Bacillus pumilus: one gene and its partner. The protein of the gene in region 1 interacts with the protein of each later gene in a pairwise test. Links are inferred from orthologs where the notes say so. Each region holds a gene or a part of one and is shown on either strand. Other genes may lie near its edges.

Region 1 (4,182 bases):
ACTGTTCATATGGTGCTGCTGACTTCTCAGCAATGTCACCTGCTTTTCCTGAAAGGTTCCGTATGTAAAAAGGAAAATGAGCCAGCTCACAATCGCGCCAAACATCATCCCCGCAAAAAAACGCTGCCAGCCTGGACGTTTGTAAAGCTCCGGCACCCTCATGATGACACATGCTCCTGGGTGAGCCACGTGATAATGAGATAACCCGTTTGCGCACCGCCCATGGCAGAGACAATTAATAAAATCTGCTTGAAAATATCACGCGTGTTCCCTTCAAAAATGCCTCTTTCAAAGCTATAAACAGCATCAAACGTTCCGCCGATAGCTGCGACAAGCGCCCAAATCTTTAAACGATTGGCAAGACTCGTAATAATGGATAAAGGCGGCTGACCAGCCAAATAAGCACCAACACCGCCTATAATGGCACCCCCCAAAATGACCCCAAGTGCAATAAAATAACAGCTAATAAAATTTGGAATAAAAGCTTCCTTCACATCCATTTTGTCCACCTCACTCAATTCAATATATGGCGTGTGCAGGACAAGTATGAACGGACAGAAAAGAAAGAACATTTGTTTCTCATCGCATCGCGTTTTATAATGAAAGAATGACTTTAGACGAAAGGAGTGGATTAAGCATGTCTTATGTTCATCTTCAGGTCCACAGTGGATACAGCTTATTAAGCAGTGCAGCAAAAGTAAAGGAGCTCGTGCTGAAAGCAAAAGAGCTTGGCTACAAGGCGCTCGCTCTTACCGATGACCATGTGATGTATGGAACGGTTGAATTTTATAAGGAATGTAAAAAACATGACATCAAGCCGGTCATCGGTTTAACAGCTTCTGTCTTCATAGATGAACAAGAGACAGAGGCTTATCCCTTGGTACTCCTTGCCAAAAACAATGAAGGCTATCAAAACTTGATCAAAATCAGCAGTGTGCTGAAATCAAAATCAAAAGCCGGACTGAAAGAGAAATGGTTGAAAAGCTATCACCGCGGGCTCATTGCCATCACGCCAGGTGTTTCTGGGTACATTGAAACGCTGCTTCAGCATGATCAGATAGAAGAAGCGCATCATGCGGCGAAACAATTGAAACATATTTTCGGTGAGGGGCATGTGTACATCGCACTTCAACCATTTCAGCAAGACGAATCGCTTGTCGCTAAACTGAGGGATATTTCAAAAAGTGCAGACATTCCTCTTGTTGCGACAGGAGATGTTCACTACATCAAGCGAGAAGACAAAACCGCCTATACGTGTTTAAAGGCGATTAAAGCAGGGCAGCAGCTGCCAGAGGTTGAGGAAGACCGAGCAGAAAAGCATTTCAGAACCTATGAAGAAATGAAGGAATGGTATACGCAGGATACGGAGCTACTGACAAGAACAGTGGAGATCGCAGACCGCTGTGAAGTCGATCTGAATCTTGGGCAGACAAAACTCCCATCCTACCCGGCCCCTGATCAATCCACAGCAGATCAGTTTTTACGAAAAGTATGTGCGGAAGGGATGAAGCAAAGAAAGATTGCTTCAAATGACGCGTATGTGAAAAGACTTGAGTACGAACTAAGCATTATCCAAAAAATGAATTTCAGTGATTATTTTCTCATCGTGTGGGATTTTATGAAGTATGCCCATGACCAAGGCATTGTCACAGGGCCGGGCCGGGGATCGGCTGCAGGCTCACTTGTTGCCTATGTACTGTTTATTACGGATGTTGATCCGCTCCGTCACGGCTTGTTATTTGAGCGTTTCTTAAATCCTGAGCGAATCAGTATGCCTGATATTGATATTGATTTCCCCGATACGAGAAGAGATGAAATCATTTCTTATGTAAAAGACAAATACGGAGACATGCATGTGGCGCAAATTGTCACGTTTGGAACCCTTGCAGCAAAAGCAGCTTTAAGGGATGTCGGACGTGTGATGGGGATTGATTCAAAAGCAGCGGACCGGCTTGCAAAGCTGATTCCATCAAAGCCAGGAACGACGCTGAAAGAAGCGTTGACTGCATCTCCTGAATTAAAAACAATGCTCCAGCAGTCCGAAGAACTCAGGCAAGTCTTTCAAACTGCTTTAAAGGTAGAAGGCTTGCCAAGACATACATCGACACATGCAGCCGGCGTTGTGCTGAGCGAAGAGCCGCTGACAGAGGTCGTTCCCATACAAGACGGCCATGATGGTGTGTATTTAACGCAGTATGCGATGAATTATTTAGAAGATCTCGGGCTTTTAAAGATGGATTTCTTAGGACTTAGAAACTTAACCTTAATTGAATCCATTAAAAACCAGATTGAAAGACAGGAAAACGTCCACATTAACTTTAGTGACATTTCATATGAAGACCAGAAAACATTTGAATTGTTATCAGCAGGAGATACAACAGGAATTTTCCAGCTTGAATCACAAGGAATGCGTCAGGTGCTGAGACGCTTAAAGCCCTCTAGTTTAGAAGACATCGTGGCAGTCAATGCCCTCTATCGTCCAGGTCCAATGGAGAATATCCCGCTTTTTATCGACCGAAAGCACGGCAGAGTCAAGGTCTCTTACCCGCATCCTGATTTGTATGACATTTTAAAAGACACATATGGGGTCATTGTCTATCAGGAGCAAATCATGCTCATTGCAGCGAAGATGGCAGGCTTTCAGCTTGGCGAGGCAGATCTATTAAGAAGAGCAGTTTCAAAGAAGGATAAAAAGGTTCTTGATGAAGAGCGGAGCCATTTTGTTGAAGGATGCCTAAAAAAGGAGTATCCTGTTAACATTGCAAATGACGTTTATGACTTAATCGTCAAATTTGCAAACTATGGTTTTAATAGAAGCCATGCTGTTGCATATAGCATGATTGGCTTTCAGCTTGCTTACTTAAAAGCGCATTATCCGTTATATTTTATGTGCGGACTTTTAACGAGTGTGATTGGAAATGAAGACAAAGTCGCTCAATATTTCTATGAGGCAAAGGAAAAAGGGATATCTGTGTTGAAGCCTTCTATTAATAAGAGTGAATTTCCATTTACGGTTGAAAAAGGGGAGATCCGCTACAGCTTAAGAGCGATCAAAAATGTCGGAGTGTCAGCTGTAAAGGATATATACAGAGCAAGACAAGAAAAGCCGTTTGAAGATTTATTTGATTTTTGCGCAAGAGTATCAGCTAAGAGTGTCAACCGAAAAACGATTGAAGCGCTCATTTTTTCAGGGGCGATGGATGAGCTTTATCCAAATCGAGCTTCGTTATTGGCATCAATAGATATTGCATTAGATCATGTGTCATTTTTAAATCCAGATGATCAGCTCGACTTTCTGGGGGATACAACCTTCTCCATTAAGCCAAAATATGCGGAGATAGAAGAATTGCCGCTTGTCGATCTCTTGCAATTTGAAAAAGAAGCACTTGGACTATATTTATCAAATCATCCTGTACAAGCGTACCGAGATCGCTTAAGAAAGAATGGTGCAGTGGAGATCATCAGGCTTTCTTCCTATATAAAGCGAAAGGTCTCAATGGGTGGTCTTTTGACAAAAGTGAAATCGATTCGAACAAAAAATGGACAGTCGATGGCATTTGTGACATTTGGGGATGAAACGGGAGAAATGGAAGGCGTTGTCTTTCCAGAGCAATTTAGAAAGCTGTCCCCCTTACTTGAGGAGGGCGCCATGCTTTATGTTGAAGGCAGAATAGATGTCAGAAATGAGAGCAGCCAGATCATCGTGCAAGAAGCCGTTCTGCTTGAAGAGATGGGTACACAAAGAAAAGAGTCTGTCTACATTCGGGTGAAAGAAGAAAATCATACGCAGGAGCTGCTAGAGCAAGTAAAGCGGGTGATCTCGATGCACAGCGGGGGAGCAGATGTCTATTTGTACTATGAGAAGCAAAAAAAGACAGTGAGACTTCCAGATGCATACAAAGTTCATGCAGATCATGCTGTCATTTTCCAATTAAAAGAGCTGCTCGGTGAACAAAACGTTGTGATTAAATGATGACAAATCGCCTGAATATGTTTTACAAATTCACCTATTGTGTTATCATTTTAAAGATTCTGTGTATTTAAAACTGCCAGTATGTGCTTATCAACTTAGCAATTCATTAAATCATTTTCCACTTGAAGGAGTGTTCATCACATGTCATTAAGAGAAGAAGCATTACATATGCACAAAGAGAATCAAGGCAAACTTGAATCAAAATCAAA
Region 2 (3,218 bases), 1.9 Mb from region 1 along the record:
GTCATGATTGGGAAATCTCCCATGAACACATCTTGGTCTTTTACTTCTCCAGTTTCTTTGTTAATTAAACGAACTTTTACTCTTAGTGGAGCAGAGTAAGTTACATCACGTTCTTTTGATTCTGCTACAGGATACTTAGGATCCCCTAGGCTGTAATCAATGAATTCAAGAGAAAGGTTACCAGTAAAATCCTCAATTGGGGATATATCTTGAAACATCTCTCTAAGACCCTCATCAAGAAACCACTGATAAGAAGAGGTTTGAATTTCAATGAGATTTGGTAATTCTAACACTTCGCTTATGCGTGCGTAGCTTCTGCGCTGGCGGTGTCGTCCATACTGAACTAGTTGACCTGTCAACTGATTCACCCCTCAAATCATGCGTATTATATGTGTAAAAAGTATTTCAGCCTTTCAAATGTCAGTAAAGAAATACTTTTACAAGACAAAAGAAAAAAGGGTTTCTAAAATAAGAAAACCACATCCAAAAACAAATACCGATTTTATTAGTTTTCCCAAGTATGCATAATTTATACAAAATAGTTGTTTTTTAAGCCTATCAAGCAAAATATACACATTGGCATTTTATAATGTTAACACAGCTAGGAAACTGCGTCAAACTTTTTTAGCTTTGATAATATAGTAGCCCTTTTTTTTCAATACAACTTCGACTTCTCCAAAAAGCTGTTCTAATTTCTCAATCGCAGATGGTCCACCCTGCTTTTTCTGAATTACCACCCACAACTCACCTTCCGGCAATAAATGATCAGCACTTTTATCAAAGATCGCATGTACAACTTTCTTCCCTGCCCGTATTGGGGGATTGGTCAGTATAGAGGCAAAAGCAGCTGATGAATGAACATTCGAGAACAAATCACTTTGATAAATGCGGACATTATCAATGCGATTATGTTTAGCGTTTTCCTTTGAAAGTTCGACTGCTCTTTCGTTCACATCAATCATATGAATGGTGCGGCTCGTCATTTCGTTTGCTAACGATAAGCCAATCGGTCCATAACCGCAACCGACATCTAAGACATCGCCATCCACGTCAGGTTCTTCAAAAGCTTCAATTAAAAGCCTCGAACCAAAGTCGACTTCTTTCTTAGAAAACACTCCACTGTCACTTGTAAAAGTAAAGGTACGGTTTCTCAAGGTGAAGTCCCATGTCTGTTTATTGCTTTTCACTGATGGCTTTTCCGTATAATAGTGGTCACTCATGGTGAATTGGACCTCCTCTGGATTCAATCGTTTCAGGAGAATAGAAAAGAAAAAGCCCGCCAGTAAAAGCGAGCTTTCCCAAAAGATTAGGCGAAGATTACTTAACTTCTACAGAAGCGCCAACTTCTTCAAGCTTAGCTTTAAGTTCTTCAGCTTCTTCTTTAGCAATACCTTCTTTAAGTGGTTTTGGAGTGTTGTCAACAAGTTCTTTAGCTTCTTTTAAGCCAAGACCAGTGATTTCACGAACCACTTTGATAACTTTGATTTTTTGGTCTCCAGCACCAGCAAGTACTAGATCAAAATCAGTTTTTTCTTCAGCAGCAGCACCGCCAGCAGCAGCTACAGCTACAGGAGCAGCAGCAGTTACGCCAAATTCTTCTTCGATTGCTTTTACTAAGTCGTTTAACTCAAGTACAGTTGCTTCTTTAACTGAAGCAATGATTTCTTCGATATTTAAAGCCATTTGTAATTCCTCCATTTTAAGTTTTTTACGTCAAGTACGCATTAAGCGCCTTGTTCTTCTTTTTGATCTGCAACTGCTTTAGTAGCAAGAGCAAGGTTACGAACTGGAGCTTGAAGAACGCTAAGCAACATAGATAGTAAGCCTTCGCGAGACGGAAGTTCCGCAAGAGCCTTCACTTCTTCTACAGTCGCTACGTTTCCTTCGATGACACCAGCTTTGATTTCTAAAGCTTCGTGGCTTTTCGCAAATTCGTTGATGATTTTCGCAGGTGCGATAACATCTTCGTTACTGAATGCGATAGCGTTTGGACCTGTTAAGAAATCGTTTAAACCTGTTAGTTCAACTTGTTCAACTGCACGGCGAGTCAAAGTGTTTTTGTAAACTTTGAATTCTACGCCAGCGTCACGAAGTTGTTTACGAAGTTCAGTCACTTCAGAAACTGAAAGACCGCGGTAATCTACAATGACAGTAGACATGCTATCTTTGAATTTAGAAGTAATTTCATCAACGACAACTTTTTTTGTATCGATTGCATTGCTCATGGTTACACCTCCTGTACATTGTTTGTGTAACACTTATACCGATCAGGCCATCACGTTCCTAACGAACGGTTCTCCATATAAAAAGCCTCCAATAAGACATGGAGGCTGTATATACAAGCATACGTTAACGTAAGACTGTGACATATACACCTCGGCGGGTTAATTAAGCCATAAGGCCCCTGCTGTCTACGGTATAAATGGACATATTCTATTTTACAACATTTTGATATTATCAAAATGATTGTGATAAGTCAAGATTTATTTTGCAGAGAAAGAAGATGGATCCACTTTCACGCCAGGGCCCATAGTAGATGTAACAGAAACGTTTTTCACGTATACACCTTTAGCCGCTGCAGGTTTTGCTTTAAGGATTGTGTCATAGATTGTTGCAAAGTTCTCAACAAGCTTTTCGTCCTCGAAAGAAACCTTTCCGATTGGCGCGTGGATGTTACCAGCTTTATCAACGCGGTACTCTACTTTACCAGCTTTGATTTCATTGATTGCTTTTTCTACTTCGAATGTAACAGTTCCTGTTTTAGGGTTTGGCATAAGACCTTTTGGTCCAAGTACACGACCGATCTTACCAACTTCACCCATCATGTCAGGTGTTGCAACGATTACATCGAATTCGAACCAGCCTTGTTGGATTTTAGTGATGTAATCAGAATCTCCAACGTAGTCTGCTCCAGCAGCTTCTGCTTCTTTTGCTTTTTCGCCTTTAGCGAACACAAGAACGCGTTGAGTTTTACCAGTTCCGTTAGGAAGTACAACTGCACCGCGGATTTGTTGATCGTTTTTACGAGGGTCTACGCCCAAACGAAAAGCAACTTCTACAGTCGCATCAAATTTCGCTGTATTTGCTTTTTTTGTAAGAGAGACAGCTTCAGCTACATCATACGCTTTAGTACGTTCGATTAGCTTAGCAGCTTCTACATACTTTTTACCTTTTTTAGCCATTATAAAAATCCTCCTTATGTGGTTTTAGCGGAATAA

The links.
Region 2: the proteins of dnaE (region 1) and rplL interact in binary tests that used the Escherichia coli proteins (3 or more experiments, as listed by UniProt). The link is inferred for Bacillus pumilus from one-to-one orthologs.

The regions. Positions count from the first base shown.
Region 1 is NZ_CP047089.1:1,430,110-1,434,291, forward strand. What follows is about bases 317-4,173. They hold dnaE (DNA polymerase III subunit alpha), read left to right. Parts: upstream 317-637; coding sequence 638-3,973; downstream 3,974-4,173. Other genes in these bases: ytrH (sporulation membrane protein YtrH), read right to left, coding at 317-500; ystJ (NADP-dependent malic enzyme), read left to right, coding at 4,115-4,173. Also shown: sporulation membrane protein YtrI, read right to left, coding at 1-162; more of ytrH, read right to left, coding at 159-316; more of ystJ, read left to right, coding at 4,174-4,182. UniProt on the Escherichia coli protein: DNA polymerase III is a complex, multichain enzyme responsible for most of the replicative synthesis in bacteria. This DNA polymerase also exhibits 3' to 5' exonuclease activity. The alpha chain is the DNA polymerase catalytic subunit.
Region 2 is NZ_CP047089.1:3,312,453-3,315,670, reverse strand. Bases 1-2,893 are described here. They hold rplL (50S ribosomal protein L7/L12), read right to left. Parts: upstream 1,684-2,893; coding sequence 1,318-1,683; downstream 1-1,317. Other genes in these bases: rplA (50S ribosomal protein L1), read right to left, coding at 2,484-2,893; rplJ (50S ribosomal protein L10), read right to left, coding at 1,725-2,225; GPS65_RS16565 (class I SAM-dependent methyltransferase), read right to left, coding at 615-1,220; rpoB (DNA-directed RNA polymerase subunit beta), read right to left, coding at 1-359. Outside these bases: more of rplA, read right to left, coding at 2,894-3,182. UniProt on the Escherichia coli protein: The binding site for several of the GTPase factors involved in protein synthesis (IF-2, EF-Tu, EF-G and RF3). Is thus essential for accurate translation.